One region of the Nonomuraea sp. NPDC004186 genome, then DNA from elsewhere that is predicted to be linked to it. Evidence: riboswitches for the same ligand, from Rfam matches in the RefSeq annotation. Region 1 holds a riboswitch; each other region holds the start of a gene.
The links. A riboswitch is a leader RNA that binds a small molecule or an ion and turns the genes downstream of it on or off. The one in region 1 is predicted to bind cyclic di-AMP.
Positions count from the first base shown of each region.

Region 2: it holds a riboswitch for cyclic di-AMP, as region 1 does, so the genes downstream of both, ACWEPL_RS58780 (coiled-coil domain-containing protein) here and ACWEPL_RS42345 (CHAP domain-containing protein) in region 1, are expected to answer to the same signal.
Region 3: it holds a riboswitch for cyclic di-AMP, as region 1 does, so the genes downstream of both, ACWEPL_RS05130 (hypothetical protein) here and ACWEPL_RS42345 (CHAP domain-containing protein) in region 1, are expected to answer to the same signal.
Region 4: it holds a riboswitch for cyclic di-AMP, as region 1 does, so the genes downstream of both, ACWEPL_RS02055 (C40 family peptidase) here and ACWEPL_RS42345 (CHAP domain-containing protein) in region 1, are expected to answer to the same signal.

Region 1 covers NZ_JBSGFQ010000072.1:2,740-8,529, forward strand. Annotated here, with positions in the region: gene ACWEPL_RS42335 (aldo/keto reductase) at 1-566, shown strand, start outside; gene ACWEPL_RS42340 (Gfo/Idh/MocA family protein) at 586-1,539, shown strand; cyclic di-AMP (ydaO/yuaA leader) riboswitch at 1,657-1,794, shown strand; gene ACWEPL_RS42345 (CHAP domain-containing protein) at 1,808-2,494, shown strand; gene ACWEPL_RS42350 (YoaK family protein) at 2,778-3,524, shown strand; gene ACWEPL_RS42355 (alpha/beta fold hydrolase) at 3,490-4,296, opposite strand; gene ACWEPL_RS42360 (LysR family transcriptional regulator) at 4,368-5,231, shown strand; gene ACWEPL_RS42365 (TetR/AcrR family transcriptional regulator) at 5,296-5,790, shown strand, end outside.
Region 2 covers NZ_JBSGFQ010000158.1:9,814-15,603, forward strand. Annotated here, with positions in the region: gene ACWEPL_RS58760 (TrpB-like pyridoxal phosphate-dependent enzyme) at 1-877, shown strand, start outside; gene ACWEPL_RS58765 (50S ribosomal protein bL37) at 913-990, opposite strand; gene ACWEPL_RS58770 (DeoR/GlpR family DNA-binding transcription regulator) at 1,136-1,912, shown strand; gene galT (galactose-1-phosphate uridylyltransferase) at 1,909-2,988, shown strand; cyclic di-AMP (ydaO/yuaA leader) riboswitch at 3,054-3,195, shown strand; gene ACWEPL_RS58780 (coiled-coil domain-containing protein) at 3,201-4,157, shown strand; gene ACWEPL_RS58785 (DinB family protein) at 4,178-4,678, shown strand; gene ACWEPL_RS58790 (ATP-binding protein) at 4,688-5,164, opposite strand; gene ACWEPL_RS58795 (helix-turn-helix domain-containing protein) at 5,398-5,790, shown strand, end outside.
Region 3 covers NZ_JBSGFQ010000004.1:187,339-193,128, reverse strand. Annotated here, with positions in the region: gene ACWEPL_RS05150 (rod shape-determining protein) at 1-492, opposite strand, end outside; gene ACWEPL_RS05145 (PadR family transcriptional regulator) at 603-1,097, opposite strand; gene ACWEPL_RS05140 (MDR family MFS transporter) at 1,154-2,602, shown strand; gene ACWEPL_RS05135 (DUF5302 domain-containing protein) at 2,651-2,851, shown strand; cyclic di-AMP (ydaO/yuaA leader) riboswitch at 3,018-3,153, shown strand; gene ACWEPL_RS05130 (hypothetical protein) at 3,338-4,030, shown strand; gene ACWEPL_RS05125 (alpha/beta fold hydrolase) at 4,069-4,914, shown strand; gene ACWEPL_RS05120 (aminotransferase class III-fold pyridoxal phosphate-dependent enzyme) at 4,911-5,790, opposite strand, start outside.
Region 4 covers NZ_JBSGFQ010000002.1:90,194-95,983, reverse strand. Annotated here, with positions in the region: gene ACWEPL_RS02065 (sugar ABC transporter substrate-binding protein) at 1-951, opposite strand, end outside; gene ACWEPL_RS02060 (ROK family protein) at 1,052-2,218, shown strand; gene ACWEPL_RS02055 (C40 family peptidase) at 2,251-2,781, opposite strand; cyclic di-AMP (ydaO/yuaA leader) riboswitch at 2,830-2,973, opposite strand; gene ACWEPL_RS02050 (3-isopropylmalate dehydrogenase) at 3,075-4,121, shown strand; gene ACWEPL_RS02045 (branched-chain amino acid aminotransferase) at 4,339-5,436, shown strand; gene ACWEPL_RS02040 (O-methyltransferase) at 5,475-5,790, opposite strand, start outside.

The DNA of each region.
Region 1 (5,790 bases):
CCTTCGACGAGTCCCTGGCCCGGCTCGGCCTCGACTACATCGACCTTTTCCTCATCCACTGGCCGGTGCCGCAGCAGGACAAGTACGTGCAGGCGTGGAAGGCGATCGAGAAGATCTACCGTGACGGGCGGGCCAAGGCCATCGGCACCTCCAACTTCAGCATCGCCCACCTCACCCGCCTCATGAACGAGACCGACCTCGTTCCCTCCATCAACCAGATCGAGCTGCACCCGTACCTCCAGCAGCGCGAGCTGCGCGCCTTCCACGAGGCCAACGGCATCCTCACCGAGGCGTGGAGCCCGCTCGGCCAGGGCCAGGGCCTGCTGAACGACCCCGCGCTGGCCAAGCTGTCGGACAAGTGCGGCAAGACGCCCGCGCAGATCGTGCTCCGCTGGCACCTGCAGCTCGGCCACGTCGCGATCCCCAAGTCGGTCACCCCGGCGCGCATCGCCGAGAACATCGGCGTCTTCGACTTCATCCTCGACGCCGAGGACATGGCCGCCATCGGCGCGATGAACAGGGGCCAGCGGATCGGACCCGACCCCGACACGTTCAACATGACCTGACTCGTCTACGATCTCCCGCGTGCGGGATTTTGCGTGGGGCATAGCGGCGACAGGGAATATTGCGCGGACCGTCGGGGCGGCCATCGCGGCCGAACCGGGCATGCGGGTGGCCGCCGTCGGATCGAGGAACATGGGGCGGGCGCAGGCGCTGGCCGCCACGCTGGGGGCGGAGTCCGCGTACGACTCCTATGAGCGGCTCTGCGCCGACCCGGCCGTGGACGCGATCTACGTGGCGACGCCGCACGCCCAGCACCTGGAGGTGGCCGAGGTCGCCATCGCCGCGGGCAAGGCCGTGCTGTGCGAGAAGCCGCTGGCCGCCACCGTGGACGACGCGGAGAAGATGGTACGCCTGGCGCGCGAGGCGGGCGTGTTCCTGATGGAAGCGATGTGGATGCGGTTCAACCCGCTCGTCCAGAAGATCGCGGCCGACGAGCGCTTCGGCGACCTCCGCTCGGTGCACGCCTCCTTCGGCTTCGCCAAGTCCTACGACCCGGAGCACCGGCTGTGGGCGCCGGAGCTCGGCGGCGGGGCGCTCCTGGACCTGGGGATCTACCCGTTCGGGCTGGCCCAGCTGATCCTCGGCATGCCCTCCGACCTGCGGATCACCGGCACTCTGGCGCCCAACGGCGTCGACGCGGAGGCCGGCGGCGTGCTGCTCTACCCCGGTGGCAGGAAGGCTCTCGTGGAGACTTCGTTGCTCGGGAATTACCCGAACCATGCCAGTGTTGTAGGGACTCAGATGCGGGCGGACCTCCAGGCACCGTTCTGGGCCACGCCGCGGATTCTGCTCTCCGGGCCCTCCATGGAGCCGGAGGAGTACATCCTCGATCCGGCGGACAACGGGTACGCCGGGGAGCTCCGCGAGGTCCGGGCCGCGACGGCCGAAGGCAGGACCGAAAGTTCGATCATGCCGCTCGACGAATCCCTTGCCATGATGGGGCTTCTGGCCGAGGCTCGCAGGCAGGTCGCCTAGCTGGGCCTTTATCGATTTGTAACGCTCTTGCCTTATGCATTACGTTTGAGGCATTCTTGAGACATACGTCCGGTTTGTCCGGACTTGTCCGACCATCGCAAGACACATCACAGGAACGTCCTGTGACCGCTGAATCCGCCCTCGGGCGGAACCGGGGACCCACGTCCTTTGGGGTGAATCGGCACTTCGGTGCCGTAGGGCAGCTTCCACGTCCGAACCCGTCAGCTAACCCGGTAAGCGGCATGGAAGCAAGGAGTAAACCCCCTCGATGGCCAACATCCGCTTTACCTCCGCTGCGAAGACCAACATCGCCCGCGCCCTTCTCGGCGCCACCATCCTCGGGACCGCGTTCGGCGCCCACATGACCAGCGCCACCGCAGCGGACAAGCAGCCGATCGACACCGTCGCCGGCACCGCCACCGTCGCCGACCACGCCGAGCGCTCGCGCGAGGCCAAGGCCGGCGTCACCGCCGGCGAGGTCCTGGCCCTCGCCAAGTCCCAGGTCGGCATCACCGAGAACGCGGCCGGCGGCGGCACCAAGTTCCAGCGCTGGTACGCCAACTCGCAGCGCGCCGCGGAGACCATCGCCCGTGACGGCGGCAGCCGCGCCGACTACCTGAACGCCGCCTGGTGCGCGATGTTCGTCTCCTGGGTGGGCGACCAGACCGGCGCCCGCTCGCAGATCGGCTGGGACGCCTGGACCGTCGCCCACGCCAAGTGGTTCCAGGCCAACCACCGCTTCGGCACCGAGGCCAAGCCCGGCGCCATCGTGTACTTCTCGTGGAGCGGCAGCAAGAACCTCAACGACATCAAGCACGTCGGGTTCGTCGAGAAGGACAACGGCGACGGCACCATCTCGACCGTCGAGGGCAACACCGGCAACGGCAAGGTCGAGGAGCGCGTCCGTCCCAAGTCCCAGGTCGTCGGCTACGGCTACCCCCAGTACCGTTCCTGACCGGACTGTCCCCCTCCAGGCTGGACTTCCCCCAGGCGCCTACTGACCGGACTCCCCCAGGCACCTCCTGGCCGGCCTTCCCCCAGCGCCGAACGAGCGCGCGTCCCGCAACGGGACGCGCGCTCGTCGCGTTTCACCCCCGGCGAGTGCGGCGGCGTGCCGAGCGGAACCCGGCGACCGGTGCCGTTCGGCCGTCGCGTTTCACCCCCCGCGAGTGCGGCGGCCCGTCACCGGGGAAGACCCGAGGCGAACCGCCCGCGACCTCGCCAAGGAGCCGCCCACCATGCCAGCCGCGCGCAGACGCCCCGGAAGGCTGGTGCGGAGTGGGCTGCGACGGATCGCCGACGGGCTCTTCCCGCGCGGCGCCAACCCGCACGGCGTCCTGCCCGCCCTGCTGATCCTCCTGGCCTTCGTCACCGGCCTCGTGGACGCCGTCAGCTTCCTCGGCCTGGGCCGCGTCTTCGTCGCCAACATGACCGGCAACATCGTCTTCCTCAGCTTCGCCCTGGCCGGGGAGGCCCAGATGTCCAGATGGGCCTCCCCGGCGGCCCTCGTCGCCTTCGGAGCCGGTGCCTGGAGCGCCGGCCGGGTGATCAGGCGGACCGCGAACCCGCGGCGGGCGTTCGCCGCCGCCACCGCCGTACACGCGCTCCTCGTCGCCGCCACCCTCGCGATCGCCCTCACGGCCGGACACCGCACGACCTGGTCCCAGGCGGCCCTCATCGTGCTGCTCGCCTGCGGCATGGGCCTGCAGAACGCGTCCGTACGCGCGCTCGGCGTACCCGACCTGGTCACCAACGTCCTCACCACGACCCTCACGAGCCTGGCCGCCGACACGCCGGGCCGGGCCGCCCTGCGTCGATCCGCCTCCATTGCCGCGATGTTCCTCGGCGCCCTGACCGGCGCCCTCCTCCACCTCACGACCGGCCCCGCACCCGCCCTGGCGGCCGCCCTGGCCCTGCTCACCACCGTCGCCCTCGTCGCCCGCAGCGGTCTCAGCCGAGAAAGAACTCCGCCAGCGCCCGGGTGACCCCGGCCGGATCGTTCTCCATCGGGATGTGCCCCGCCCCGGGAACGCGCACCAGCGTCGTGTTCGGCACCTCGGCGGCGAAGCGCTCGGCGTACCGGACCTCCTGGAACGTGTCGTCCTCCCCCCACACCAGCAGCTTCGGCGTCCCATCGGCCCTGAGTGCGGGCACCAGGTCCAGCGTGTAACGGCTGTCGGCCGCGCCCGCCAGCGCCATCCACGACCGGCTCACCCGCGGGTCGTTCCACGGATCAAGGTAATCGGCCAGCTCCGCCTCGGTGGCCGGCCGGGCGAGCGCGGTGGTGACCGCCTTGCGGCGGGCGGCCAGCAGTTCCTCCACGGTCGTGGCCGCCACCACGGCCGGATCCCGGTAACGGGCCACGCCGGGCACCGGCCAGGAGTCGTATGTGACCGAGTTGACCAGCGCCAGCCGCCGCACCTCTGGCCTCCCCTCCACCAGCAGGTGCTGGGCGACCGCACCGCCGATGTCGTGCCCCGCCACCGAGAGCCGCTCCCCCGCGCCGACCGCGGCCGCGAACCGGGCCACCCACGCCGCCAGCGCCGGAACCGCCGCCGTCTCCGCCGTCAGCTCCCCGCCGGAACGCCCCAGCCCCGGCAGATCCACCGCCACAGGACGCAGCCCCGCCGCCGCCAGCCCGTCGATCACCGGCGCCCAGACCCGGCTCCAGTACGTGCCGTGCAACAGCAACACCACCGGGCCCCGCTCGCCCGACGTCAGATAGCTGGCCACGCGGCCGTCGACTTCGATCGTCATTCGCTCGAACATGGACATAACCATCATGTTCTGGAAGCGTCCCCGTCAAATACCAATTAAGGTATGTCGCTATGACATTGGCGCAGCTTAGGGCCCTGGTCGCGGTCGCCGAACACGGCGGCTTCACCGCCGCCGCCGAGCACACCGGCATGTCCCAGCCCGCGGTCAGCCGCGCCATCGCCGCCCTCGAACGCGAGCTCGGCGCCGCCCTGTTCGTCCGCCACCGCGACGGCATCGCCCTCACCGAGGCCGGCCGGCGAGCCCTCGCCCGCGCCCGCGAGACCCTGCGCCACTTCGACCTCATCCGCGCCGACGTGGCCGCCGCCAGCGGCCAGATCACCGGCGAACTCCGCCTGGCCAGTCTCCCCAGCGCCACCGGCACGCTCGTCGCCAAGCTGCTGCGCGCGTTCACCGACCGCTACCCGCAGGTCCGCGTACGCCTCTTCGAGGGCATGGACGACGACATCCGCGAATGGCTGCACCGCGGCGCCGCCGAGGTCGGCGTCGTCACCCTCCCCGCGCCCGGCCTGCACACCGTCCACCTGAGCACCCACGACATGGTCGCCGTGCTGCCCGCCGACCACCCCCTGGCCGCCCGCCCGGCCGTCACTCTCGCCGATCTGGAGGGCAGGCCGTTCATCCTGACCACCGCCGGCTGCCGTCCCCTCATCATGGGTGCGGCGCTGACGGCCCAGGTACGGCTCGACGTCGCCTTCGAGGCCAGCGGGCCCGCCGCCATCCTGGAGATGGTGGCCGCGGGGCTGGGCGTCAGCATCGTCCCGACCCTCGGCCTCCCCACCGACCTGGGCACCGTCGTCACCCGGCCCCTGGAGCCGAAGATGACCCGTTCGCTGGCCCTGGCCGTTCCGTCGGCGGACGACTGCCCCCCGACCACACGCGCCTTTCTCGACCAGCTCGGCTCCTTTACATTGTAGATCAGCGTGTACGTCGTCTACTTCTGATACGTTGTACACCAACTCGTCGCGAGGAGGGCGATCCATGGCTGCCCCGCGCAAGCCCGATGACAGGCCCCCGCTGTGGGCCCGCCTCGAGCGCCCGGCGCCCGCCCCCCGCCGGACCCTGTCCCCGCACCGCATCGCCACCGCCGCCGTGGGCGTCGCGGACGCGGAGGGCCTCGACGCCATCACCATGCGGCGGCTGGCCACCGAGCTGGGCGTCGCCCCGATGGCCGCGTACCGGTACGTGTCGGGCAAGGATGAGCTGCTGGAGCTGATGGCCGACCACGCCTACGGCGAGCTGGAGCTGCCCGGCGAGACGGCGGGATGGCGGGAGACGCTGCGGGAGATCGCCGTCAGGACGCGCGAGCTGATGCTGAAGCACCTCTGGCTCGCCCAGCTCCCGCCGAGCGCGATGCTCGCCGTCACCCCCAACCGCCTGGCGGTGGCGGAACGCGCGCTGCGCGCCGTCGACGGCCTTGACCTGGACGCCGACACCAAGATGACCGTCGTCAACACCGTCGGCTCCTACACGCAT
Region 2 (5,790 bases), on a different contig from region 1:
GATCTGGATGGTGCGCGCCTCGTACGACCAGAAGCCGTACCGCCGCTCTCTCATGCAGGTGTACGGCGCCACCGTCCACGCCAGCCCGTCACCCGTCACCGGCTCGGGCAGCAAGGTGCTGGCGGACGACCCGGACTCGCCCGGCAGCCTGGGCATCGCGATCAGCGAGGCCGTCGAGGTGGCCGCCGCCACGCCCGACGCCCGGTACGCGCTCGGCTCGGTACTCAACCACGTGCTCCTGCACCAGACCGTGATCGGCGAGGAGGCGCTGGAACAGCTGCCCGAGATGCCGGACCTGGTCATCGGCTGCACCGGCGGCGGCTCGAACTTCGCCGGTCTCACCTTCCCGTTCCTGCGCGAGAAGCTGGCCGGGCGGATACGGACCGTGTTCAGGGCGGTCGAGCCGGCCGCCTGCCCGTCGTTCACGCGCGGCGTGTACGCCTACGACTTCGGCGACACCGCGGGCCTGACGCCGCTGCTCAAGATGCACACGCTGGGGCACGCGTTCATCCCCGACCCGATCCACGCGGGCGGCCTGCGCTACCACGGCATGTCGCCGCTGCTGTCGCACATGTACGAGCTGGGCCTGTTCGAGGCGGTCACCCGCGCCCAGAGCGAGTGTTTCGAGGCGGGTGTCCGCTTTGCCAGGACCGAGGGCATCGTGCCCGCCCCGGAGCCCACGCACGCGCTCGCGGAGACGATCGCCGAGGCCCTGCGGTGCAAGGAGAGCGGTGAGGAGAAGGTGATCCTGACCGCGCTCTGCGGCCACGGCCACTTCGACCTGGGCGCGTACGACCGCTACCTGGCCGGGCACCTGGAGGACTACACGCTGCCGCAGGACCGCATCGAGCAGGCCCTGACCGAGCTGCCGGGCTGAAAGCGGGGTGGCCGCCGAAAGAGGCGGCCACCCGGTCAGCGCGCCGTGGGGCGCTTGCCGTGGTTCGCCTTCTTCTTCTTGCGTGCCTTGCCCTTGCGTGAGCGCCTGGCCATAAGCTCGCCTCCGGTGATCGGGCCGATGATCGGCTACGCCACGAGCCTCCCCGCCCGTGCTGACCAGCGCAAGCGCAGCACGCGAACTAACATTCCCCAACAATTCCGTGTCATAATTTGGTGGAATCTGTTGGAAGGAGCGGGCGTGCTCGCACAGCAGCGTCAGCAGACGATCCTCGAACGCGTGCGCAGCAACGGCGGCGTCCGGGTCGCGGACCTGGTCCGCGAGCTGGGCGTATCCGACATGACCATCCGTCGGGACCTCGAGGTGCTGGCCGAGCGCGGGTTGCTGGAGAAGGTGCACGGCGGCGCCACCGCCCTCGGCCCCGGCTCCACCGAGGAGCCGGGCTTCACCGCCAAGTCGGCCCGCCAGCAGCAGGAGAAGGAGGCCATCGCGCGCCGCGCGGCCGGCCTCGTCCGGCCGGGCACGGCCGTGGCGCTCTCGGCGGGCACCACCACGTGGGCGCTGGCCCGCCACCTGATCGCCGTCCCCGAGCTGACAGTGATCACCAATTCGATCCCCGTCGCCGAGGTCTTCCACCGCAACCCGCGTTCCGACCGCACGGTCGTGCTGACCGGCGGCGTGCGCACGCCGTCCGACGCGCTGGTGGGCCCGGTGGCCGTGGCCGCGATCCGCCGCCTGCACGTGGACACGCTGTTCCTCGGCGTGCACGGGATGAGCGTGCGGGCCGGGTTCACCACCCCCAACCTGCTGGAATCGGAGACCGACAGGGAGCTGGTGGCGGCCGCCAACCGGCTGGTCATCCCCGCCGACCACACGAAGTGGAACACGGTCGGCATCAGCACCATCGCCGAGCTGACCGAGGCCGACGTGGTCGTCAGCGATGCGGGGCTGCCTGAGGACGCACGCATGGAGCTGGCCGAACGGGCCGGAGAACTGATCATCGCGGAGGGCTCGTGAAGCGCACCATCACCCACCTGGCCGACGGTCGTGAGCTGATCTACTTCGATCAGCGGGACGACGCCGACCGGAGCGCGATCGACCGGCGGGTGCTCGACCCCCGGCCGGTGGCCTCCGAGCTGCGTTACGACCCGCTGACCGAGGAGTGGATCGCGATGGCGGGGCACCGGCAGACGCGCACGTTCCAGCCGACCGGTTCGGCGAGCGAGTGCCCGCTGTGCCCGTCGTCGGAAACGCGCTCGTCGGAGATCCCGGCGTACGACTACGACGTGGTGGTGTTCGAGAACCGATTCCCCTCCTTCTCCACCAATTTCGGGACTTATACAGACGCGGGGGGTCTGAGTGAGGTCCGGCCGGGAGTGGGGCGGTGCGAGGTGGTCTGCTTCACCTCTGAGCATTCGTCGTCGTTCTCCCAGCTCTCCGACGGCCAGGTGGAGCTGGTCATGGAGGCGTGGGCCGACCGGACGGCCGAGCTGTCCGGGATCGAGGGCGTGGAGCAGGTGTTCTGCTTCGAGAACCGGGGCGAGGAGATCGGCATCACGCTGGCCCACCCGCACGGCCAGATCTACGCCTACCCGTACGTCACGCCCAGGACCAGGCTCCAGCTCGCCGCCGCCAGGCGCTACTCGAAGGGGAACCTGTTCGCCGACGTGCTGGCCGCCGAGCGGGCCGCGGGGACGCGCGTGGTGGCCTCCAACGAGCTGTGGACGGCGTTCGTGCCGGCCGCCGCGCGGTGGCCGTACGAGGTGCACATCTACCCGCACCGGCAGGTGCCCGATCTGGCCGCGCTGACGGAGGAGGAACGGTCGGCGTTCGCACCCCTGTACACCTCGGTGCTGCGGGCCTTCGATGACCTGTTCGGCGTGGTGATGCCGTACATCTCGGCCTGGCACCAGGCGCCCGTGCGGCAGGACCGCGAGCTCGGCTACCTGCACCTGGAGCTGTTCAGCATCAGGCGGGCGCCGGGCAAGCTCAAGTACCTGGCCGGGTCGGAGTCCGCGATGGGGGCGTTCGTGAACGACGTGCTGCCGGAGGAGGCCGCCCGGATGCTTCGATCACAGGTAGATCACTATTAGATTTCTAATGGGGGTCGCGTTACTCGTGATCTACCACTAACATCCCTTTTGTGCCTGGCCGTAACAGCAGGCACACGCCTAATCCCGGGCGAGTCGCCCGGGAGCCGGGGACCCATCCGCACCTGGGGTGAATCCACTTCGGTGGTAGGGCACGCAGCTCCCAGCCCGAACCCGTCAGCTAACCCGGCCGGCAGAGGGAGAGGAACATCCACGTGGCGGCTCCGTCCCCCGCGACTCTTGCCATCGGCCTCGTCACCGCCGCAGCCGTCGCCCTCCTGCCGGCGACCGCGGCCTCGGCGGCCCCCAAGCCGTCGGAGGCCGCGCTCCGCGCCCAGCTCAAGCAGCTCAACAGCAAGATCGACAAGCTCATCGAGAAGTACAACCTCAAGCGCGTCGAGCTGGCCAAGGCGCAGGCCGCCGCCAAGGCGGCCAAGGAGCGGCTGGCGGCCGCGGAGAAGACGCTGGCCGCCGCCGAGCAGCGGGTCGGCGACCTCGCCAGGATGCGCTACCAGAACCACGACCCGTCGCTGCCCTCCGTCCTGATGGTCCAGAACGGCGGCGGCGCCGCCCTGCTCGAACAGCTGACGGCCGAGCAGCAGGCTCTGGTCCAGGGGGTGGCCAAGGCCCGCGACGACAAGAAGAAGGCCTCCGACGAGGCCGCCGCGCTGGCCACCCAGATCGGCGTGGACGCCAAGGACGTGACCGAACAGCGCTCCGAGGCCGAGGACATCATCGACGACATCAGGAAGAAGCTCCAGGACCTCGTGCCGCTCGGTCCCGGCCGCAAGTCCGACGGGAGCTGGGCACCGGAACTGCCCTCGGGCTCGGACAACATCACGGCCCGTACGCGGCTGATGAAGGCGGAGCTGGCCAAGAACTTCAAGCTGCCGTACACGGTGGGCTGCTTCCGCTCGGGCTCCAGCGGCGAGCACCCGCTCGGGCGCGCCTGCGACTTCATGATGAGCACCGGCGGCACGATGCCCGCGGCCATCAACAACGCCCTGGGCGACCGCATCGCGGACTGGGCGCTCAAGAACAAGGGCAAGCTCGGCGTCAAGTACGTGATCTGGAAGCAGCGCATCAACATGGGCTCGGGCTGGCGGGCCATGTCGGACCGCGGCAGCGTCACCGAGAACCACTACGACCACGTCCACATCTCGATGTACTGAGCTGGATAAGGTCGGACATCATGACTGACACCCGAATCCCGCCCGCTCTCACCGGCGACGAGCGGACCACGCTGAACAACTGGCTCGAATGGCACCGCGGCACCCTCGCCGTCAAATGCGCGGGCCTGTCGGACGATCAGCTGCGCCTGCGCTCCGTCTCACCCTCGACCATGTCCCTGCTCGGCCTGGTCCGGCACATGGCGAACGTCGAACGATCCTGGTTCCGCCGCGTGCTGAACGGCGAGGACCTCCCCAAGCTGTGGGACAAGGACCGCGACAACGACGCCGACTTCAAGGAAGTGGACGCCGCCTCCGTCAAGGAGGCCTTCGTCACGTGGGAAGAGGAGGTCGCCCGCGCCCGCGCCATCTCGGACGCCAGGCCGCTGGACGCCGTCGGTGACCACAGAGGCCAGGAATGCACCCATCGCTGGATCCTCATCCACATGATCGAGGAGTACGCGCGGCACAACGGTCACGCGGATCTGCTGCGCGAGCGCATCGACGGGGTGACCGGAGAGTGACGGGACCGATCAGGGCTCGGTGCGGAACAGCGCCCACACGGCCTTGCCGCCGCGGGCCAGCGGGTCCCAGCCCCAGCACTGGCTGTAGGTCTCGACGATGTAGAGGCCGCGCCCGTTCTCCGAGATGAAGTCCGGCTCCTTGGGGCGCGGCACCTCGTCGCTGGGGTCGGCCACCGCCAGCAGCACGTGCGGCTGTACGCGCATCAGCAAGAGCTCGATCTCCCGCCGTCCCGCCGCGTACATCGCGTAGCGCACCGCGTTGGTCACGAGCTCCGACACCACCAGCGCGGCGTCGTCGCTGAGTTCGTGCAGGCCCCAGCCCTTCAGGGTCGAGCGGGTCACGTCCCTGGCCGTCTTCACGGAGTCGGCCTGAAAGGGCAGCGGGCACGAGGTCGTGTACGGCTTGCCACCCATGAGCAGGTGGTCGAAGCCCACGTCACGGGTGATTTGCAATGCATCGGCAGTGGCCAGAGGATCCTCCACCATGCTGCCGATACCTCCCCGTTCCGCCCGACTTAGTGCATGTTTGGCCCAATATGCACTAAGCCATCATGGGTCACGATCGCTGCACCTGCAAGACCCAAATGCACGTGCACTTGCATTGTGCAGTAGCAAGCGGCGTTTTGGGGCATAACTCTGCTAATCGGACACGGGGTTGAGACCTTGTCATACCCGGCAATGTGGTGTCACTGTGTGTGCGGACCTTGATAGGAGGCAAAGTGACGCAGAACCAGCCGGGTTCCGGACCGACGGCGCTGCGCATCCTCCTGGGCTCCCAGCTGCGCAAGCTCAGGGAAGCGAAGAACGTCACTCGTGAGGAGGCGGGCCACCTCATCCGTGGCTCCGAATCCAAGATCAGCCGCATGGAGCTGGGCCGAGTGGGGTTCAAAGAACGGGACGTGGCGGACCTGCTGACCCTCTACGGGGTCATCGACAAGCAGGCCCGCTCCGCCGTACTCGACCTGGTCGCCACCGCCAACGAGCCTGGTTGGTGGCACCGGTTCAACGATGTCCTGCCCACGTGGTTCCAGGCGTACGTCGGCCTTGAAGAGGCCGCCGCCAGGATCAGGACCTACGAAGTCCAGTTCGTGCCAGGACTGCTGCAGACCAAG
Region 3 (5,790 bases), on a different contig from region 1:
GGCCACGGCCTCCCCGCCGGAGAGCACGGCGATCCGGGCCGAGTCGCGCCCGATGTCGATCACCATGCCGCCCACGTAGTCGCGGACCGGCAGGCCCGCGCCGAGCGCCGCCGCGAGCGAGTGCGGGATCAGCCGGATCTGCCTGGCCTCCGCCTCGTACGCCACGTCGCGCAGCGTGGCCCGCTCGATCGGCGTGGAGCCGTCGGGCAGCGCCATGATCAGGCGGGGCCTGGCGAGCGGGCGCCGGTGCACCTTGCTCAGGAAGTGCTTGACCATCCGCAGGGTGAGGTCGCCGTCGGCCGGCAGGCCGCCGCTGACCGGCCAGCAGATCTCCTCGCCCGTCGCGTCCGCGCCGTACCCGATGATCTTGCCGGTACGGCCGTCGATCGTCACCGCGGAGGGCTCGTCGAGCACGATGCCCTTGCCCCTGACGTAGATCCGCGTGCGGGAGCCCCCGAGGTCCATCGCCAGGTCGCGGCCGAGGAGACTCATGACGCGACTGCGGACGCGGCGATCGTGGCGGGCATGCCGGGTCTATTTCCTGGGCCGCTCCAACGCAACACCAGGAACGGAGTGGTTCCCCTTTACCTGAGCGGGCGGGCTCAGCGGCTCCTGAGGGCGGCCAGGGTCTCCTCGGCCCACTCGATGCCGGTGCGGACCTGGGCCAGCCCGAGCCGGAGCGCGTAGTGGCCGGTCCCCTCCGCGGGCTGGCAGTCGAGGACCACCAGCCGTGCCTCGTACCCGGCCTTGATCCGCTCGACCACCGCGATCGCCTCCTCCGTGGAGAGCAGCGGCAGCAGGAACGCCTGCAGCGCGGTCTCGTTGCGTACGACGAAGACGGGCTCGTGCTCCACCAGCCACGTGTGCAGCTCCCGCGCCCCCTCGGGGGTGATCGTGTAGATCTTGCGCCCCCTCGCGCCCTCCGACGAGGCCGCCACCAGGCCGTCGGCCGCCATCTTCACCAGCTCGGGATAGATCTGCGTGTGCCCGGCCTGCCACACGTGGTTGAGCGAGTGCTCGAACTTCTTGGCCAGGTCATACCCGCTCGCCGGGCCCACGGCCTCCAGCAGCCCGAGAAGCGCGATCCGAAGGGACATGCGCGCCAGCATATCGAAGACTTGACATGTCAGGACTTACATATCACTCTTCACATGTGAATGATGACATGAAGCCTCAAGGGCTCCTTTTGCTCGCGGTGCTCGGCGGGATGTTCCTGGCGATGCTCGACCAGACGATCGTCGGCACCGCGTTACCACGGATCACGGCCGAGCTGGGCGGCACGACGCTCTACGTCTGGGTGGTGACGGCGTACCTGCTCACCTCGACGGTGACCGTGCCGCTCTACGGCCGGCTCTCCGACCAGCACGGCAGGAAGGCGCTGCTGCTGATCGGGATGGTGGTGTTCGTGGCCGGGTCCGCGCTGTGCGGGGCGGCGCAGGACATGCCGCAGCTCATCGCGTTCCGCGCGCTGCAGGGGCTCGGCGCGGGCGCGCTGCTGCCGCTGTCGATGGCGTTGGTGATGGAGATGTTCCCTCCGGGTACGAACGGCGCCCGCGTGCAGGGCGCGCTTGGCGGCGTGATGGGCCTGACGTACCTGGCCGGGCCGTTCCTGGGCGGGTTGTTCACCGACCACGCGACCTGGCGGTGGGCCTTCTACGTGAACGTGCCGATCGGCCTCGTGCTGATCGCGATCGTCGCGCGCCGCCTGCCGAACCGGCCGGGCGTGGGCGGCGGCGGGCGCCCCGACTACGCGGGCATCGCGGTCTTCACCGTGGCCATCAGCGCGCTGCTGCTGGGCCTGACGGAGAAGGGCCTGGACGGCAACACCTGGACCGACGCCGCCGTGGCCGGGCCGATCGTGCTCGCGGCCGCGTTGCTGGCGGTGTTCGTGCTGGTCGAGAGGCGGGCGGCCAGCCCGATCATGCCCATGCACCTGTTCGGCAACCGCACCTACACGCTCGTGAACGTCACGTCCTTCTTCACGGCCTTCTGCATGTACGCCGGCGTGGTGTTCCTGCCGCGTTACTTCCAGCAGTCCCTCGGCGTCAGCGCGACCGAGTCCGGGCTGAGGATCTACCCGATGACGCTGGCCATGGTCCTGGGCAGCGTCGTCATGGGCGCGCTCATGTCCAGGACCAGGGTCTACAAGCCGTGGCTGGTCGCCTCCCCGTTCCTGCTCGTCGCGGGCACCCTGCTCTGCCTGAACCTGACCGCGCACACCGACGGGCTGCTGCTGGCCGGCTGGATGCTGCTGATCGGGCTGGGCATGGGCCCGATGCTGTCCGGCCTGACCGTGGCCTCCCAGCAGTCCGTCGAGTCGCAGTACATCGGCGTCGCCTCCGCGAACCTGACCTTCTTCCGCCAGATCGGCGGCTCCGTGGCGCTGGCCGTCGGCGGCACCCTCTACACCTCGACGGTCACGGCGGAGGCGCCCGTGCACGGCCTGGCCGCCGCGCACGCCTCCGCCGCGGCGGCGGTCATCCCGTCGCTGGGGGTGGCGGGGGCGCTGCTCGCCCTGATCGCGCTGGTGGCGATGCCGGCCAGGCGGCTGGAGGTGCCCGCCACGCCGCAGAACAGGGTTGAGGCCAGTTTCGCGTCATAAGCGGCGCCATGCGAAGCTGTGATAGTCCCCAACACCATGGAGGTCCTCATGGCGGAAACACCGGAGCCGGAAGTCAGCGAGACTCCCGAGGACGAGATGAAGCGCAAGTTCCGCGAGGCGCTGGAGCGCAAGCGTAACCAGCACGCGGACTCGGGCGCGGGTGGCAAGGGCGGCGACCCATCGAAGATCCACGGGACGCACGGTCCGGCTGCGAGTAAAAGATCGTTCAGGCGCAAGAGCGGCGGCTGAGGCCGGGAATTTCAAGGGGGTACGGCCATGCCGTGCCCCCTTTCTCTATGCCGGAGGCAGGTAGATCTTTACACCGATTCATGACGAACTGTTTGTGTTTGTCCGGAATACGTGGTTAGAGTGATGCCCACTTACCAGCCGGTGGCGTGGACCACACAAGGGAACCAGCCGGCTGGCGCCTAATCCCGATCACTCGGGAGCCGGGGACCCACCTCCCTGGGGTGAATCCGACCTTGTGTCGGTAGGGCAACTCCACCGCCCGAACCCGTCAGCTAACCCGGTAGGCGAGATGGAGAGGACATATGCAGAACTTGAATGATCACGTAGAACACCCATACGGCGTGATGACGGCCGCCCTCTGAGCGGTCCCTTCTCCAGGCTCGTTTCGCGCTCCGCGTAGCTTTCCCCCTGTCAGGTGCTTTGCCCTGCTACGCCCTTTTTCAGCGAGCGCAATCCCCCTGCCCCCTCGCGAAGGACTGTACTTTCATGTCTGCACGTTCTGGTTTGCGTACCCTCGCTCTGCTCACCGCCTCCACCGTCGGCGCGCTCACCATCGCCGGCACCGCGGCCCACGCCGACTCCAACACGGACGAGAAGGTCCTGCTCAAGGGCTCGACCACCGCTTCGTACTTCTGGGACGACTCCTCCGGCCGCGCCGGGGACACCGGTCTGCCCGCCAGTGGCAAGCCCATGCAGAAAGGTCTGGCCGCCAGCCCGAGCTGGCCGCTCATGACCGAGGGATACGTGATTCACGACGGCAAGAAGCTGCCCTTCTTCGTCGGCGACCGCGGCCCGGGCGTGCCCTCCAACAACGGCGTCATGCTCGACCTGGACGGTAAGACGTTCGCGGAGCTGACCGGCGGCTCGTTCAACATGGAGACGCTCGGCGTCGACGGTGTCGGCGGCCAGGGGCACATCAAGGTCGACTACGTCATCACCAAGTGGGGCAACGGTCCCGGCAAGAAGAACTACCCGGTCCCGTTCTCGACCGGCGCCTGGTCCGAGCGTGACAACAACCCGGCCGAGCCCCCGGCGGCCGGTGCGGCCGTGCCGGCGCCGGCGCGCGAGGCCGGAGAGTGGAGCGCCAGCACGGGCGCCGTCGTCGCCAGCGCCGTGGCCGCGGTGGGCGGCGGCGTGGTGCTCGCCAGCGACCGCGTTCGCAATCTTCTCAAGGGCTGAACTTTACGGACCTGGACCAGAATGTCATTCTGGTCCTCGTGACCACCCGCGTAGCCGCGAACGGCATCGAAATCGCCTACGAGAGCTTCGGCTCGCACGAGGGGCGCCCCCTGCTCCTCATCATGGGGCTCGGCGCGCAGCTCATCCACTGGGATGAAGGGCTCTGCGCGCTGCTGGCGGACCAGGGACACCACGTCGTACGGTTCGACAACCGCGACGCCGGTCTCTCCACACACTTCCACGACAAGGGCGTTCCCGCGATGGGGGCGCCCTCGCCGTATCTGCTGGACGACCTGGCCGACGACTCGGCGGGACTCATGGACGCGCTGGGCTGGCCGGCCGCCCACGTGGTCGGAGCGTCGATGGGCGGCATGATCGCCCAGGCGCTGGCCATCCGCCACCCGGACCGGGTGCTGACCCTGACCTCGATCATGTCCACCCCCGGCCCCTCGGCGGCCCCGCCCACCGAGGCCGCGCTCGCCACCCTCATGGCCGCGCCCCCCGCCGACCGCGAAGCGGTCCAGGCCCAGGCGGTGCTGACCTGGTCGGTCATCGGCTCGCCCGGATACGAGCTGGACCGCGAGCGGATCACCCTGCTGGCCGGACTCGCGTTCGACCGCTGCTTCGACCCCGGCGGGACGGCCCGGCAGCTCGCCGCCATCATGGCCTCGGGCGACCGCACGGCAGGGCTCGCCGGGGTGCGGGTGCCCACGCTGGTGCTGCACGGGGAGGCGGACCAGCTCGTCCCGGTCGCGGGCGGCCAGGCCACGGCCGCGGCCGTCCCGGGCGCCCGGCTGGTGACCTACCCGGGCATGGGCCACGACCTGCCGCGCCCGCTCTGGCCGTCCGTCGTGGCCGAGATCAGCAAGCTCACCGCTCCCTAGCCGAAGTGGGCACGGGTCTCCGCGAACGCCTGGTCCGTGCCCTCCAGCGCCCTGGCCACGTCGGCCTCCGTGTGCGCGGCCGACATGAACCAGTTGTGCCACGGGTGCAGGTAGACCCCGTGCCGCAGGCAGGCGTCGCTCCACCACATCGCGACGGAGAGGTCGGCGTCCCCGTCGAAGCTGAGCCACGGGATCGTGACGGGTCCCGTCTGGTTCACCACGAACCCGTGGGACTTGGCCTGCGCGTAAAGCCCTTCGCGGAGCTGCGTGCCCGCGCGTTCCATGGCGCCGATGCCGTCCGTGTCGCGCAGCGTCTCGATGGTCGCCTTGGCCGCCGCCATGGCGACCGCCGAGAACCAGAACGACCCCGTCGAGTACAGCGTCTGCGCCGGTCCGCGCAGCGCGTCCGTGCCGGTGACGGCGGCGATCGGGTAGCCGTTCGCCATGGCCTTCGACCAGGCGGTCAGGTCGGGCCGCACCCCGTACGGCTCCCAGGAACCCCGCAGATCGACCCGGAACCCGGCCCGCACGTCGTCGATCACCAGCGCGGCCCCGAGCCGGTCGGCCAGGGCGCGGGCGCCCCGCGCGAAGGCGGGCTCCACCAGCTCCTGGTCCTCGAACGAGTCGTGCTTGAACGGCGTCACGATGATCGCCGCCACGTCGCCCTCCACGGTCGCCGCCGCGGCCTCCAAGGACTCGAGTGAGTTGTACGTGAACTCCACCAGGTCGGCCCGCTCGTTGGGCGTCGTGCCCGCCAGGGAGGGAGTGCACCAGGGGTCCGCCCCATGGTAGGCGCCGTGCGCCATCAGCACCTTGGTCCGGCCGGTGGCGGCGCGGGCGACCATGAGCGCCTGCGTGGTGGCGTCGGTGCCGTTC
Region 4 (5,790 bases), on a different contig from region 1:
GTTGACCTTGGCGGGCGCGGTGGGCTGCTCGCCCTTGGCGACGGCGACGGCGAGCTCGGCGGACTTCTCCGCCTCCGCCCTGATGTCCAGATATATGGTCATGTACTGCTCGCCGGTGAGGATGCGCTGGACGGCGGCCAGCTCGGCGTCCTGGCCGGTGATCGGCGGGAGCTGCTTGTAGCCCGCGCGCTTCATGGCCGCGATCGCGCCGCCCGCCATGCCGTCGTTCGCGGACAGCACACCGGTGATGGTGTCCTTGCCCAGCGCGGTGATGGCCTGCTCCATCTCCTGCTGCGCCTTGTCGGGGCTCCAGTCCGGCGTGTCGAACTCCCTGCCGACCTTCACCTTCCCGTCCAGCACGCTCTTGGCGCCCTTCTTGTAGTCGGCCGAGCTGGGGTCGGTGGGGGAGCCGTGGATCATCACGATCTGGCCCTTCGCCGCCGTGCCCCTGGCGGTCATGGCGTCGAGCAGGGCCTGGCCCTGCATCTCGCCCACCCGTACGTTGTTGAACGAGACGTAGTACGCGTAGTCGATCCCCGAGATCAGCCGGTCGTAGGCGATGACCGGGACCTTCTTCTGCTCGGCCTGGTTCACCAGGGGAGCCACGGCGTTGGCGTCCACGGCGTCGAGCACGAGCACGTCGGCCTGCTGGGTGAGCGCGGCCTCGACCTGTTGCTGCTGCTTGGGGGCGTCCTGCTCGGCGTTGCTGTAGAGGATCTTGCAGTCGGGGCAGAGCGACTTGACCTTCGCCTCGAACAGCGGGCGGTCGAACGCCTCGTACCGGGTGGTCTTGGACTCGGGCAGGAACAGCGCGATCGTCTTGCCGCCCTGGTTCTGCGTGGTCGTGGTGGTGGTGGCGCCGGTGCCGTTTCCGGCACTGTTCCCGGCGTTTCCGCAGGCGGCGGCCAGGAGGACCGCCGCGACAGGGATTGATCGCCATGCTCGGTGCATCGCACTTCGTCCTTCCGGATGTGCCGCCCCTGTGCTTGGTAAGAAAGGTAATTTACTATCAGGCGAGTTGGCTAGGCTCTGTTTCCTCAAGGAGGGTGAGATGCGGGGCGACCTGGGTAATCCGCGGATGCTGCGAGTGCTGAACGAGCGCCGCCTGCTCGACCATCTTCAGGAGCACGGCCCCGCCTCGCGCACCGACCTCGCCAAGATCACCGGCCTGTCGAAGCCCACGGTGTCCGCGGCCCTGGCCGGGCTGGAGGTGGACGGGCTCGTTCACCTCGTCGGCGAGGTCTCCGGCCGCCCGGGGCCGGTCACGTCCCTGTACGACGTCAACGCCGCCGCCACCCACGTCGCCGGCGTCGACATCGGGCGTGACTGGATCAGGGTCGCCGTCGCCGACCTGCGCGGGAAATTCGCCGGCCGGAGGGACGGGCGCAACACCGCCCTCACCTCCGCCGAACTGGCCCTCCTGGTCGGACAGCTGTGCCGGGCCGCCGCCTACGAGGCCGGCGTCGACTGGCCCGACATCGCCTGCGCCGTCGTCGGCACGCCCGGCGTGTACGACCCGGAGCTCGGCCGCCTGGAGTTCGCCCCCAACCTGCCCGGCTCCGACCTGGCCGAGCGCCTGCGCGGCGAGATGGAGGTCGACCTCGTCATCGAGAACGACATCAACCTGGCCGCCGTCGGCGAGCACACGCACGGGGCGGGGCGCGGCACGTCCAACTTCGCGCTGGTGTCCGTCGGCACCGGCGTCGGGATGGGCATCGTGATCAACGGTGAGCTGTACGTGGGCGCCCGGGGAGCGGCGGGGGAGGTCTCGTACCTGCCCGCGACCGAGGACCCGGCGCCGCCGGCCGGTGACGCCCTGGCCCACGGCGCCACGGAGGCGGTCGCCGCCGCGCCCGGAGTGGTCCGCGCGGCCCGCGCCGCCGGCCTGAGCCTGCGGACGGCCAAGAAGGTCTTCGCCGCGGCGGCCTCCGGCGACAGAGTGGCCCGCTCGGTGGTGGAGGCCGAGGGGCGCCGCATCGGCGGCCTGCTGGTGGCGGTGGCCGCCGTGCTGGATCCGGAGGTGATCGTGCTCAGCGGCGGCGTGGGCCGCAACCTGGACCTCCTGGGGGAGTCCATCGAGGCCCGCATCGCCGAGCTCGGCCCGCTGCGGCCGTCGGTGGTGGCCAGCACGCTGGGGGACAGCGGCGTCCTGCTGGGCGCGGTGGCCCGCGCCAGGACCCGTGCCTGGGAGCTCATCTTCGACGCCCGCCTCCCCTGACCGTCGCGTGGGGAGGCGGACGCCGCAGCCTCCTACAGGGTGGCCGTGAGGGTGGTGGGCGTTTCGTCGCGCTGCTCCTGGAGCTTGGACCAGAGGCGTACGCCCTTGCGGTCGGGGCGGACGCCACCCACGAAGGAGTCTCTGCGCCAGGAGGTCAGGCGCTCTTCCTTGACCACGTCACCCGTGTGCGGCGAGTGGACCATGTAGCCGGGCCGGGAGATCATCCCGACATGCCCGAGGCCGTGGAAGAAGACCAGATCGCCGGGTTTGAGGTCCTTCCAGGCGATCTTCTTGGTGAACGCGCCGTACTGTTCGGCGGCGGTGCGGGGGAGTTCGATTCCGGCGTGCTCGTACGCCCTGAGCATGAGCCCGGAGCAGTCGTATCCGCTCGGGCTGGCGCCGCCCCACACGTACGGGGTGCCGCGCTTGCTCATGGCGAACTTGATGGCGACCTTCCAGGCGGGCTTCGGAGCCTGTTTCTCCTGGATTTCCTTGATCTGGCCGCCGGTCAGGGTGGTGAGGTCGTCGAGCTTGGACGAGGCATGGGCTGGGGAGGCCAGCATGAGCCCGGCGGCGCCCGCCGCCAGGACAATGGCGATTCGAGACAGGGGTCTGTCCTTCCATACGGCCGGCCGGGTTAGCTGACGGGCTCGGGCCTGGAAGTAGCCCTACGGCATGGGGATGCCGACTCGCCCCAGGGGGAATGTGGGTCCCCGACTCCACGCAACGGCGCGCGGATTAGGCTGGTCGGTGACTTTAACGAAACGGTCAAAGAACCGCAATACCGGACAAAGGGGGCGTCCGAAAGATGAGATGAAGTGTTCGTCAGCCGAGACGACGCGGTAAGGTACCGCCCATGGAGTCGCGTAACATCCGTCTGGCCGTCATCCCCGGCGATGGGATCGGCACCGAGGTCGTGGCCGAAGGGCTCAAGGTCCTGGAGGCAGTTGGCACGAAGATCGAGCCCACTCACTACGACCTGGGAGCCGCACGCTATCACCGTACCGGCGAGACGCTGCCCGACGCCGTGCTCGAAGAGCTGCGCGGCTACGACGCGATCCTGCTCGGCGCCGTGGGCGACCCCAGCGTGCCGCCGGGCATCCTCGAGCGCGATCTGCTGCTGCGGCTCCGCTTCGAGTTCGACCACTACGTCAACCTGCGCCCGGTCAAGCTGTTCCCCGGCGTGGAGACCCCGCTGGCGGACACGCCGCCGGAGAACATCGACATGATCGTCGTCCGCGAGGGCACCGAGGGCCTCTACGCGGGCACCGGCGGCGCCATGCGGCGCGGCACCCCGCACGAGATCGCCACCCAGGAGTCGCTCAACACCGCCTACGGTGTCGAGCGCGTGGTGCGCTACGCGTTCGAGAAGGCCGTCACGCGGCCGCGCAAGAAGCTGACGCTCGTCCACAAGACCAACGTCCTCACCTTCGCCGGTGACCTGTGGCAGCGCACGGTCAACCGCCTGGCGGCGGAATACCCCGACGTCACGACCGACTACTGCCACATCGACGCGGCCTCGATGTTCTTCGTGAGCCAGCCGGAACGGTTCGACGTGGTCGTCACCGACAACCTGTTCGGCGACATCATCACCGACCTGGGCGCCGCCATCGCGGGCGGCATCGGCCTGGCCGCCAGCGGCAACATCAACCCCGAGCGGTCCGCGCCGAGCATGTTCGAGCCGGTGCACGGCAGCGCCCCCGACATCGCCGGCCAGGGCAAGGCCGACCCGACCGCGACCATCCTGTCCGTCGCCATGCTTCTCGACCACCTGGGCCTGCACACCGAGGCGGCCAAGGTCGAGCAGGCGGTCGCCGATGACATCCTCGAGCGGCTGGCCGGCTGGGCGGGCCGCACCACCCACGAGATCGGTGACGACATCACCGCGCGAGTATCCGGCTAGGACCGCCTAGCCCCCAACGCGCCTGGTGGTCCGACGAGGGCCGCCAGGCGCTTTTTTGCGTCCAAAAGGGCTGATCGCCGCATTGGCCGCTTGCCATCCCATATAGCGAGACAATAGGAAGTACCGGGACTGCCTTCCGGGCAGCGCCCGCTCACCAGCACCGATCCGCAGATTTCTTGTAGATTTGGGCAGATTCGCAGAGAGAAGGACCGACGTCATGACCATCGCTCAGAAGCTCAGCTTCGACGTGCAGCTATCCGACCACGCTCGCACCGCGGCCGAGCGGGAGCAGGTACTGGCGAACCCCGGCTTCGGGCAGACCTTCACGGATCACATGGTCTCGATCGACTACACCGAGGGGCAGGGCTGGCACGACGCCAAGCTCCTTCCGTACGGCCCGCTCTCGCTCGACCCGGCCACCTCGGTCTTCCACTACGCGCAGGAGCTGTTCGAGGGGCTCAAGGCCTACCGCCAGGCCAATGGCTCGATCGTCGCGTTCCGCCCGTACGCGAACGCCGCCCGCTTCAACCGCTCCGCGCTCCGGATGGCCATGCCGGAGCTGCCGGAGGAGGCTTTCGTGGAGTCGCTCGAGCTCCTCGTCCAGACCGACAGGGAATGGGTGCCCACGACCGAGGGTCACAGCCTCTACCTGCGCCCCTTCATGATCGCCACCCAGGCGGGGCTCGGTGTCAACTACCCGTCGAAGTCGTACAAGTACATGGTCATCGCCTCCCCGGCGGCCTCGTACTTCACGGGTGGGCTCAAGCCCGTCTCCGTCTGGCTGTCCACCGAGTACACGCGGGCCGCCCCCGGCGGCACGGGCTTCGCGAAGTGCGGCGGCAACTACGCGGCCGCGTTCGTCGCGCAGCGGCAGGCCGTGGAGAACGGCTGCGACCAGGTGGTGTGGCTGGACGCTCACGAGCACAAGTACGTCGAGGAGATGGGCGGGATGAACCTGTTCTTCGTCTTCGGCGACAAGCTCGTCACCCCCGCGCTGACCGGCACCCTGCTGCCCGGCATCACCAGGGAGTCGATCCTGGAGCTGGCCGGCGACCTGGGCCTGGAGACCGAGGAGCGCCTCATCTCGATCGACGAGTGGCAGGCCGGATGCGAGTCCGGGGAGCTCACCGAGGTGTTCGCGTGCGGCACGGCGGCCGTGGTCACGCCGGTGGGCACGGTGAAGGGCGCCGACCGCTCCTGGAGCGTCGCCGACGGCAACCCCGGCCCGGTGACGATGCGGGTGCGCGAGGAGCTGGTGGGCATCCAGTACGGCGCCCGCCCCGACGCCCACAACTGGATCCACAAGATCGTCTAGTGGGGACGGCCGGGTCCGCGAGGGCCCGGCCGCCGCGCCTAGTTCTTCCTGATCAGGGTCATCCCGTCCGCGACCGGCAGCATGAGGACCGTCACCCGCGGATCCTCCATCACCAGGTCGTTGAACTGCCGGATCTCCACGGTGGTCTGCTCCTCGTGCGCCGGGTCCGCCACGTGGCCCCGGCGCAGCGTGTTGTCCGCCACGATCAGGCCGCCGGGCCGCAGGCGCTCCATGAGCAGCTCGTAGTAGCCGGGGTAGTTGCCCTTGTCGGCATCGAGGAAGGCCAGGTCGACGGTCTGGTCGAAGGCGGCGAGCGTCTCCAGCGCGGGCCCGAGCGTGAGCGTCACGCGGTCC